DNA from 3 places in the Selenomonas sp. FC4001 genome. Region 1 is predicted to be linked to each of the others. Evidence: riboswitches for the same ligand, from Rfam matches in the RefSeq annotation. Region 1 holds a riboswitch; each other region holds the start of a gene.

Region 1 (3,768 bases):
ATCCAAAGAGCTCCAAAAGTAGCTTACATCCACCGCTGCTTTCGGGGAAAATTCATGGCTGATTCCCACGGTTTCCGCATGGCCAGACTCAGGTTTCAAATGGGGATTACCACGCATCCAGGCATCCGTATAAAACATATCATCAGCCGTTGGTGCCTTAAAAACTCTTCCCCAAGATGCATACATCTTTGTATGTTTATCAGGCCGGTAATTCATAGCAAGCTTCGGCGTCCAATGGATGCCAAAAGCATCATGATGATCCATACGCAGCCCCGGTACCACGTAAAACTTGTCACTCAAGCGCATGGTATCCTGTACGAAAAGCGCCTGCGTGGTAATCGTCTTATTTTCGTAGCCACTCTGCTTATTCGAGGATTGACTCTGATGCCATTCAGCGCCCCATACCAGTTTATTATTCGCTCCCAGCTGCCAGCCATTCTGATAGTCTAGGCCTTGCATATGGGTGTCAAATTTTCCCTGATATGATGTGGACTTATAGTTGGCAAAATAACGCAGAAAACCAGTTACCGGCTTATTCTGTTTAAAATTCCATGTTAAAGCACCATAATTATAGATATGTTCCTGTCTGCCATTACTCTTACCAGCTATACCGGCATCCAATGAACGATGCGTAAAAGTAAAACGCAAAGACTCCTGCTTCGTCAATTGCTTATCGAGCCGCAGCGATATGCTCTGATTGTCATAGTCGCTATTTGGCATTTGGTTGCTGGAACTTCCGCCCCCTTTGTAATTGAAGTCTCCCCGTTTCTGTAAGCCTCCCGTTACAAACCAGCTCCACCCATTTGCTATTCCCTGATTTGTCAATTCATAGTTATGCTGACCGAAAGACCCCATATTCATATCCAAAGTAGTCTCGGCTTTTTCTCCCTGTCGTGTAATGATATTGATGACGCCCCCTACTGCATCACTGCCGTAAAGCGCAGAGCCCGCCCCTTTGACCACTTCAATACGCGCAATATTTTTCACCGATGGCAGCATCCCCAAGCTAATACTGCCACGAGTCATCGACCCCTGGTCATTATTTAGGCGCTGACCATCAAGCAAAACAACCACACGTTGATCACCATTGATAATTACCTCCGCATCGCCATTGGCATTCCCATTGGTAATGACCACTCCATTGACATTACGCAGAGCCTCCCCTACGGTCTGATAGCGATTATCCTCAATCTGCTGAGCCGTAATTACCGTGACATCTGCCGGCGTGCGCATCCGGGTGGAGGGCATACGCTCTGCCGTTACCACGACATCACCCAAGTCCTCATTTACTGTTTCAGCTTGACAGATTGTCGCCCCCAAGCACAAACTCCCCATAGCACATGCCGTCAATGCCTTCCTCGTCAAATTATTCTGCACTTAAGATTCCCCCTTAATTCTCGATTGCTGACAAGTGCTGCTGTGGTGGCAATTTAAACTTGTCGCCGTAGACGCGATAGGCTATCTCTTGTACAGCAAAAACAAAATCCTGTGAACAATTATATATATATCCTTCATCCGGTTCTAACAGCTGACCATTTTTTATCGCCTGCATATTTTGCAGCGAAGGATCATCCAGATATTCGGACCGGAAGCGGTTAATATCAAATTGACCATGATTATTATATGTTGGTAAAAATAAAATATCTGGATTTATCTCCACCAATTTTTCCTTGCTCATCTCTTCGCCGTTTTTAATGCCTGCGGCTGCTCGCCCGTTGATTACACCAGCCAACTGACATGCTTCATCAAAGCAACAGCCTGCACCACCATAGCCCTTCATCAAGGAAATCAGCACCACACTGCGTCGCTGCTCAGCAGGTATTTTTTCCACCTTTTCCCCAATATCCGCAAGCTTTTTATCCATCTTGGATAGCAATATCGCCCCTCGCTCTGGTTCGCCAGCAGCCTGAGCCAGCAGCGTGATTGTCTCCTTAATCTCCTGCAAACTGCGAGGCCCCTTACAAACCACCACTGGAATCCCTAAATCGCGCAGCGCTGCCACACGGGACAAATCTCCCCAATCAGGAATAATCACCAAATCTGGCTGCAAAGCAGCTATCTCCTCCACCGAAGGATAACGGATTTTGTTCGCCACCTGTTTTCCCAACTCTACTACGTTGGAACTCGCTGGATCATCCAGCATGGCATTAACTGCTGCCATGCGCTCTGGTTCTACCAATCCCAACATTATTTCATCCGTACTCATGGACATCGTCAGAATGCGCCGTGGTTTTGATTGGATGTTAACCGACGTCCCCTGTACATCCATCACCGTATAGGCCGCGTTATCTTTTTGTTCTGCCGTATTCCCTTTACATCCAGCCAAACATGCCAGGTTCAATACCAACATTATTGCCAATATCCAGCGAAAAGGTTTTTGCATATTCCATCCCTCCAAACAATCAAAAAAGCCATCCTCGTAAAAGGACAGCTGAAAGCCTGCACTATAAAATTACCTAATGGCACAGAAAATACGGCTAATCCCCTCCCCATCCCTCGCAGGTAATAACGGTGATTGTCAATTAGGCAGTTCTCCTGGCTCTGGTTCGTTGCACCTCTGCGCCTTCCCAAGGTTTCCCCCAGTGACGTTACTTTTGCAGATTCGCTCCCCATTACAGTGGCGTGACCGCGCCGGAATTTAACCGGCTTTTCTATTAAGTATTACAACACCTAATCCCTATAAAATTTATTGTTTACAATATGTTTTATATAATATCATTATCTATATTTGTTGTCAATGCTAGTAACTTTGTTCTTCTAAAAGCCATTCATACAAAAAGTGGGCTGCTACACGTTCAATACTCGTGTAGCAGCCCACTTTTTAAGCTAGTACGTAAACCTCAATGTTTCTCCGGCCGAAGTTCATGCATTCGCCGTAAGTTTCCATGCACAGGTCCACTTTCTGACCGCGGATAGCACCGCCGGTATCGGCAGCGATAGCCACGCCATACCCCGGGATATATACCCGGGACCCCAATGGAATGACCCCAGGGTCAACCGCAACGACACCGCGGCGGGCAGGAATACCAGTGGCGGTAATGCCTGCGCCGCTCCCATCTGTGGGGAGGTAAGCCGTTGCTTCCATAGTGTAGGCGGCGGTATAGGCCATCATGCCCATTTCCGTCTGCACCTTGGGTCTCATCTGTTCTTCACGCATACGCTGCAGTGCCTCGCGTTTTTTGGCACTGTCAGATACTACTATGTCTAGGTTCTCCTGAATTTTCGCATCCAGTCCCAGAGGCGTTTCCACGTCCTCCAGATTATAGCCCAACTCGATCAGGGCGTCACCTACGGTCTGCTTGCTGGTCACAATCTGTTTTGCCTGACCATTGTACGTTACCGTTACCGGAACCGCGCGGTAAACGGTGATTTTCGTGTTCTTGCCATCCTTTTCCAGATGGTATTCGTCATTGGCTCTAAGTTTCACGCCATTTTTTCCTAAGATAAAAGCTGGATTCGTATGATTAGTCGTGGTCGTAATTGTCTTGCCATCGGCCACAATGGTCACCTGGTGCCAATCGTCCGGCAACGTGGTTTTGGTAAAACCAGTTGTCATCATCATCATAATGGCCAGCACCACGCACATTACGATTTTCTGTTCTTTATGATTGAATGTTAACAGCTTCTTTAAACTCATTAAAAGCCCCCTTCAAGGTTTGGTGAAGAACTTTTAGCAGTATAGCATGAGATTTGAACCCTTGTCAAATCCCACCGATATATTCTCCCACATTTAGCTGAAAAACACATGAAAAATGGGAATAAAAAAGC
Region 2 (3,768 bases), on a different contig from region 1:
CCTCAAGGAGCAGGGCGTAAAGGTTTATGACACCATGGTGGGCAACTATATGACCTCCATTGAAATGGCTGGCTTCTCCTTGACGCTCCTGCGCCTTGATGATGAAATGAAAGCTCTGTATGATGCCAAGGCCGATACGCCAGCTTTGAAACGTTAAGTAAAAGGGGAGACCATTATGTTAGACACAGCAAAAGCAGCAGAAATCATCCGGGCTATTGCAGCACGGATGGAAACAGAAAAAGATTTTTTAACACAACTGGACAATGAAATCGGTGATGGTGACCACGGTATCAATCTGGCACGGGGCTTTAAGTCGGTGCTGGAAAAACTGCCGGAACTGGAAGGCGGCGATATCGGCGGCCTGCTGAAGGGAACGGGCATGCAGCTGGTTTCCAATGTGGGCGGCGCTTCCGGCCCGCTCTATGGCACAGCTTTTATGAAGGCTGGCAATGCGTTGAAGGGCAAGACGGAAGCTACTGCCGCAGAATTTGCCGTGGCCATGGAGGCCGCTATCGGCGGCATCAAGATGCGGGGCAAGAGCGAAGAGGGAGAAAAGACCATGCTCGATGCCCTGTGCCCGGCCTATAAGGCTTTGTCTGAGGCAATTGATGGCGGTGACGAACTCAAGGATGCTCTGTCCAAGGCCATTGAGGCGGCTGCCAAAGGTGTGGAATACACCAAGACCATTATCGCCACGAAGGGGCGGGCCAGCTATCTGGGTGAGCGCAGCATTGGCCATCAGGACCCGGGAGCTACGTCTTCCCTGTATATGCTGCAGGAAATCGAAAAATGTTTGTAAGGAAAGTCTTCACGGTGGGGTGAGTAATTTGGTCGGGATAGTAATCGTATCACATAGCGAAAAATTGGCAGCAGGAGTTGTGGAAATCGCTAAGATGATGGCTCCCAATGCGCCGTTAGTGGCAGCAGGGGGACTGGATGATGGCGGCCTGGGGACAAGCTATAGCAAGATAAGCGACGCTATCGATGAAGTGTACTCCGATGACGGTGTGGCCGTGCTCATGGATATGGGCAGTGCCGTAATGACCACGGAAATCGTTATCGAGGACAAGGATGACAGCAAGGTAAGAATGTTGGACTGTCCGTTGGTGGAAGGGGCAGTGCTTGCCGCAGTGGAATCCATTGGCGGCATTACCTTGGATGAACTGGCGGTAAAAATCAAGGAATCCTACAATGTACGTAAGTTCCCAGAGTAAAGGTGGTAATCATGAAGGAAGAAATCTTAGAAGTAATTGCGACCCGGCATAGCACCCGTAAATTTAAGCCCACGATGGTGGAGTCGTCCCTGCTGGAGAAAGTTATCGAAGCAGGCCGCCGGGCACCCAGCGGTAAGAGCAAGAATACGAATCATTTTTTGGTGATTCGCGATGCGGCGGTGCTGAATAAATTGGTGGAATTGGTGCAGTCTGAATTTGCCAAGATGGAGATTACGCCGGAAAATGAAGCCAATATCGGCGGCGCTATCAAGCTGTCCAAGAAGGGGAATTACGTCTTCAAGTACAATGCCCCGGTGCTGATTGTCGTAGCCAATAAGAAGGACTATGGCAACAATATGGCGGATAGCTGTGCCGCCATGGAGAATATGCTGTTGGCAGCCAATGCGTTGGACTTGGGCGCCTGCTGGATAAACCAGCTGCGCTGGCTGCAGGATAATCCGGTGCTGCTGGACTATCTCCATGAACTCGGCATGAAGGATGACGAATGGGTTTTCGGTTCCATCAGTCTGGGTTATCCGGATATGCCGGATGGTCTGCCCAATCGGAACATCACCACCATCAAGGGCAATGAAGTAACGTATATTGGCTGAGATGAAAATTATTTATTGCGTTGACAATAAAGAAAATTTATGCTAATATACATACTGTAAACGAAAGCACAATCGAATATGGTTGGGTCAGGTGTCTTAGACTTAATAGGGAAGCCGGTATAAGCCGGCGCGGTCCCGCCACTGTAACAGGGAGTTTATCTGCATAGTTATGTCACTGGGAGTTCATCCTGGGAAGGCGCAGATAAATGTTGATCTGGAGCCAGGAGAACTGCCTGATTAACAATCGCCGTTTGACCTGCGAGTGATGGGGATGGAGATTTATCGGTACTGAAAAGTTTTTAGAACCTGGGTTAGTGTGGGTATTTTCGAGTAGCGTAAATGAGCTCTTCCCTACGCGGGAAGAGCTATTATTTTGCCTATTTCGTCGAAAGGTTTTTCCTGTCGGTTTTATCTGACAGGAAGAAATGCTCATACATTTCATTCAGTTCTATGGATTGTCTGCGTTCTTGCAGCAGCTCCGATAGCTTTATCGGAGCTTATTTTTTTCCATTTACATAGGGGACGTGTTCCCATGACTATCGGGGATAGTGGATAATAATTTGAGGGGAGTCTTTGGACACCATGGAAGCACTTTGTATTGGATTAGCACTTTTAGGACTTATGTATTTTGCTTACCGCGGTTGGTCAATTATTCTGATTGCACCGTTTTTCGCGGGGCTGGCGGCGCTGGCCAGTATGTTTGATATACTGCCGGTGTACAGCGAGCTGTATATGACCAGATTAGCGGAGTATGTGAAGACATATTATCCCGTATTCCTTTTCGGGGCAGTGTTCGCTAAGCTGATGGAAAAAGGGGGACTGGCTTCGGCCATCGCCGGCAAGATTGTGGATGTGCTTGGGGAAAAGCGGGCAATTCTGGCGGTATTGATGGGCTGCGGGGCTTTGACTTATGGCGGGCTCTCCGTATTCGTGGTGGCCTTTGTTATGTATCCCTTTGGTGCGGTGGTGTTTAAGAAGGCGGACATTCCCAAGCGGTTGCTGCCGGCGGCGCTTTGGGTTGGTATCTTCTCCTTTGCCATGGTATCGTTGCCCGGCACACCGCAAATTCAGAATATTATTCCGTCCTCATATTTTCAGACAAGTACCTGGGCGGCACCGGGCATCGGCTTGTTTGCTTCCCTGTTGTTCTTGCTGATTGGCTGGGGCTGGATTGGCCGAAGGGCAAAACATTTGCAGGCACAGGGAGAAGGTTATGGTGACCATGGCAGTGACGGACGTAAGAAACGCAATCCGAAAATTAATATTCCCTGGTATTGGGCAATGGTTCCCCTGCTTATGGTTATTGTCATCAATGTGATTCTCTCGAATCCCTTTGGTTGGGAATGGGGCTTCCATTGGAATGAGGAAAGTCTGGCTGCCTTTGTGCCCTTGAAGTTGACACTACTGGCTTCTCATGTAGGTAAGGTTTCGGCCATCTGGTCTATCAGCGTGGCTTTGATTCTTAGCAGTATTGCCGCTGCCTACATCGGCCGCAAACGGTTGAAAGTCACCGATGGTTTCCTGCCAACCGTCAACTATGCGGCACTGTCCTCTGGCTCTGCTGCGCTCAATGTTGCTTCCGGCTATGCCTTCGGCTGCGTTATTACCGCTATGCCAGGTTTTGCGCCTGTGACGGAATGGCTGGTGGGCATTGCCGCTTCCTTTGGCCCGCTGCTGTCGGCGGTTATTACCACGAATATCATGTGCGGCATTACTGGTTCTGCTTCCGGTGGTTTGACCATTGCTCTGTCGGCGTTGGGTGACCAGTGGGCATCCATGGCCATCGCCGCAGGGATTCCCTTGGAGGTTCTCCATCGTATCGTGGCGGTAGCTTCCGTAGGTATCGACCCGGTTCCGCATTGCGGCGCACTGGTAACTCTGCTGGCTATCTGCGGTCTGTCCCATAAGGAATCTTACTTTGACATTGCCATGATTATGGGCAT
Region 3 (3,768 bases), on a different contig from region 1:
GTTGGTTCTTCTCTGCCGGAAGGCTCGGAGATTGATGGGTTCTCCCTCTTTATCCAGACGATTCCCTTCAATCTCTATGCCTGGCTGACGCTTATCTTCCTGTTCTTCATCATTTGGACGGGCAAGGACTTCGGCGCGATGGCGCATGACGTTAAGCGCAGCAATGAAAATTTTGAGATTCCCAAGGAATATCAGGGAAATGGCGAAGTACACAAAGACCAGCAGGGCAATGGCCAGATTATTGACCTGATTCTGCCGCTTCTGGTGCTGATTGCGGCCTGCGTTTACGGCATGCTCTACACCGGCGGAATTCACGAGGGCAAGAGCATTGCCGAGGCGTTTGCGGACTGTGATTCTTCCAAGTCTTTGGTACTGGGTTCCTTTATTGCCTTTGTCTTTACGGGCCTTTTATACCTGCCTCGCAAGGTCATTTCCTTCAATGCCTTCTGTGACAGTTTCGGCTGGGGCTTCAAGGCAATGACGCCGGCTATCTTCATTCTGTGTCTGGCTTGGACGCTTTCGGGCATTTGCAGTGATAAGTATCTGAACCTGGGCGGCTTTGTCGGTGGCATCGTCAGCGCGAATGCGACGCTTATCATGCTGCTGCCGCCGATTTTCTTCCTCGTGGCCATTGGTCTGGCTTTTGCGACCGGCACGAGCTGGGGAACTTTTGGTATTTTGATTCCCATTGCGGTAGCTGTCGTAGGTGCTGACCCGCAGATGCTGACCATCTGTGTGGCCGCTATCCTCTCCGGTGCTGTGGGCGGTGACCATGCTTCGCCGATTTCCGATACCACGATATTGGCTTCGGCCGGTGCCCAGTGCGACCATTTAGACCATGTGAGCACCCAGCTGCCTTACGTGATGACGGTAGCCGCCTGCTCGCTTATCGGCTATGTGGTGGACGGCTTTACCGGCAATGGCTGGATGGGCTTAGGTGCGGCGCTGGCATGCCTGCTCGTAGCGATGACGGTTATTTCCAGTAAAGTAAAATCATTAGATAAATAATGTGTCAGATAGCAGTGAATCTTGTCGTTCACTGCTATTTTTTTGTGGGCAGAAAAATGGAGTCATTGACAGAGTTTCTTGACAAATTTAATAATTTGTATTAATATTGGCATTAGATTTGAATATATTTGGGAACAGGTGTCCTACGGACTTAATAGGGAATCCGGTATAAGCCGGAGCGGTCCCGCCACTGTAAGGTGGAGTCCTGCATCATTTTGTCACTGGGGTAGATAAGCGTACCTTGGGAAGGCGATGCAGGATGATGAAACCGAGCCAGGAGAACTGCCTGTTCTGACATCACCGTGACTCTGATTTCAGAGTTGTGCCTGCGAGCGATGGGTAGGGGATTGAATCTAGCGTGGGGTATTCAGATACCGGCGGTTTTTTACCGTGGGTCTGTTTGGCACGATTATTAGACGGCAATCTTTTTGCATTCGCGAAAAGGTTGCCGTTTTTTGTGTGTTTACCCCGAAAAAGAGGAGGCTGTGCTATGAGTAACGAAACCGGTGGCGAGCTGGACCTGCAGGCCATTTTGAAAAAGGCCGAACAGCAGACAGACTTTCCCGATGTTCCCTTGGACGAGTTTACCCCGCCCACTTATGAGGAGTGGAAGGAAGCCTGTATCGCCCTCTTGAAGGGAGCCCCCTTCGAGAAGAAAATGTACACCAAAACTTATGAGGGCATCACCTTCGACCCTATGTATTTCCGTAGGGACACAGAAGACATCCTGCCCAAGGATTCTTTCCCCGGCATGGATGATTTCCTGCGCGGGGCCCAGCCCAGCGGTTATTTGGGTAAGCCCTGGGGCATAGCGCAGGTTTGTGATGAAACCATGCCTGCTGAGAACAATGAACTCCTGCGCCATGAACAGGAGAAAGGTTCCACCATCTATCATATCAAGCTGGACAGCGCGAGTTTGAAGGCGCAGGATGTGCGCACGGCAGCAGCCCCTGGGGATGAGGGCGTGTCAGTGACCACGCTGGATGATATGCACACCCTGCTGAATGGCTTGAAGCTGGATAAATATCCGCTGTATCTCTATGCCGGTGAGTCGGCACTTCCCATGTTGTCGCTGTTTGCCGGTGCCCTCAAAGCCTCTGGCCAGGATTTGGCGAAGGTACGGGGCATCGTTGGCGCTGACCCCTTGGGGGAATTGACGGCTGTTGGCAAAAACAGCAAGGCCGTTTCGAGTCTCTATGATGAAATAGCCAAATGTGCGCAGTGGGCCGTGAAGAATGCACCGGGTCTGAAGACTGTCTTTGTGCGCAGTGATGTGTACAGCCGGGGCGGGGCCAATGATGTGCAGGAGTCGGCCTATACGCTGGCCACGGCGGTAGCCTATCTCAGGGCCATGCTGGAACGCGGCCTGACCATTGAGGAGGCTGCAGGTCAGATTATGTTCGGCTTCTCCATGGGCGCCAACTTCTTCCTGCAGATTGCCAAACTGCGTGCTCTGCGTCCGCTTTGGGCACAGATTGTCGAGGCCTTCGGCGGCAGCAAGGATGCCCAGCGCATGCATATCCATGCGAGACCGGCGCTGTTCTTCAAGACCGTCTATGACCCGTATGTCAATATGCTCCGCAATACCACGGAGATTTTTTCCGGTGTCGTGGGCGGTGTAGATTCCTTTGAAAGTTCGCCTTTTGATGAACCCATCCGCAAGGGGGATGAATTCTCCCGCCGTATTGCGCGGAACGTGCAGATTATTCTGCAGGAGGAATTCGGCCTGCTGCAGCCCATTGACCCTGCAGGCGGTTCCTGGGCAGTAGAAACGCTCACGAAGCAGATGAAGGAAAAAATCTGGGCAGAGTTCCAGGTTATCGAGGGCAAGGGCGGCATGCTCGCCGCTTTGCAGGAAGGTTATCCGCAGAGCGAGATTGCTGCCATCCTCGCCTCCCGCTTCAAGGCTTCGGAAACCCGCAAGGACCGCATTGTAGGCAACAATATGTATCCGAATATGACGGAAACTTTGCTCGACCCGCGGCCTGAGGATGTGGAAGAGAACAAGAAACAGCGCAGGGCACAGGTAGAGGAATACCTGGCGGATATGGATGAGGCCTTTAAGGCGGAAAAACTTACTGCGCTGAAAACTGCTATGAGTGTGGAAACAGCTATAGAAGCGGCACAGGCCGGGGCAACCACGGCAGAAATTGCTGCTGCCTTTGCCGCAGCGGCCAGTGAGGAAGTAACGGCCATTGCACCGCATCGCTGGAGTGAACGCTTTGAAGCCCTGCGCAAGACGACGGAGGATTACAAGGCTGAGCACAATGACAATGTTAAAATCTTCCTGGCCAATATGGGGCCCATTCCGCAGCATAAGGCCAGAGCGGATTTCACCACGGGATTCCTGCAGGTTGGCGCATTTGAAGTGCTGACCAATAACGGCTTCCCCACGGTGGATGAAGCCGCGAAAGCCGCCAAGGAATCCGGGGCGGATGCGGTGGTTATCTGCTCCACGGATGCAACTTATCCCGAAATCGTGCCGGAGCTGGCACCGAAACTTCATGAGGCACTGCCCAATGCTACGGTCTTCCTGGCTGGGGCAGCACCGAAAGAATTGCTGGATACTTACAATGAAGCAGGCATTGATGAATATATTTCCGTCAAGGCCAACTGCTATAAAATCCTGCAGCTCCTGCAGCAGAAGAAAGGGATGATTGCATAATGGGAACTTACCAGAATCCTGATTTTACCAATATGAGTCTGCGGGAACCAACGGGAGCCGATGTGAAGGAGTGGGAAAAACTCTTTTCCGCACAG

What was found. A riboswitch is a leader RNA that binds a small molecule or an ion and turns the genes downstream of it on or off. The one in region 1 is predicted to bind cobalamin.
Region 2: another riboswitch for cobalamin. It lies ahead of T320_RS07485 (GntP family permease); the one in region 1 lies ahead of T320_RS04475 (ABC transporter substrate-binding protein).
Region 3: another riboswitch for cobalamin. It lies ahead of T320_RS13035 (methylmalonyl-CoA mutase family protein); the one in region 1 lies ahead of T320_RS04475 (ABC transporter substrate-binding protein).

What each region holds. Positions count from the first base shown of each region.
Region 1 covers NZ_JNJF01000010.1:14,416-18,183, reverse strand. The annotation lists gene T320_RS04480 (TonB-dependent receptor plug domain-containing protein) at 1-1,377, opposite strand, end outside; gene T320_RS04475 (ABC transporter substrate-binding protein) at 1,391-2,383, opposite strand; cobalamin riboswitch at 2,508-2,689, opposite strand; gene T320_RS04470 (G5 and 3D domain-containing protein) at 2,822-3,637, opposite strand.
Region 2 covers NZ_JNJF01000014.1:88,679-92,446, forward strand. The annotation lists gene dhaK (dihydroxyacetone kinase subunit DhaK) at 1-157, shown strand, start outside; gene dhaL (dihydroxyacetone kinase subunit DhaL) at 176-799, shown strand; gene dhaM (dihydroxyacetone kinase phosphoryl donor subunit DhaM) at 819-1,214, shown strand; gene T320_RS07480 (nitroreductase) at 1,226-1,825, shown strand; cobalamin riboswitch at 1,898-2,077, shown strand; gene T320_RS07485 (GntP family permease) at 2,408-3,768, shown strand, end outside.
Region 3 covers NZ_KL370794.1:13,648-17,415, forward strand. The annotation lists gene T320_RS13030 (Na+/H+ antiporter NhaC family protein) at 1-1,008, shown strand, start outside; cobalamin riboswitch at 1,128-1,313, shown strand; gene T320_RS13035 (methylmalonyl-CoA mutase family protein) at 1,499-3,673, shown strand; gene scpA (methylmalonyl-CoA mutase) at 3,673-3,768, shown strand, end outside.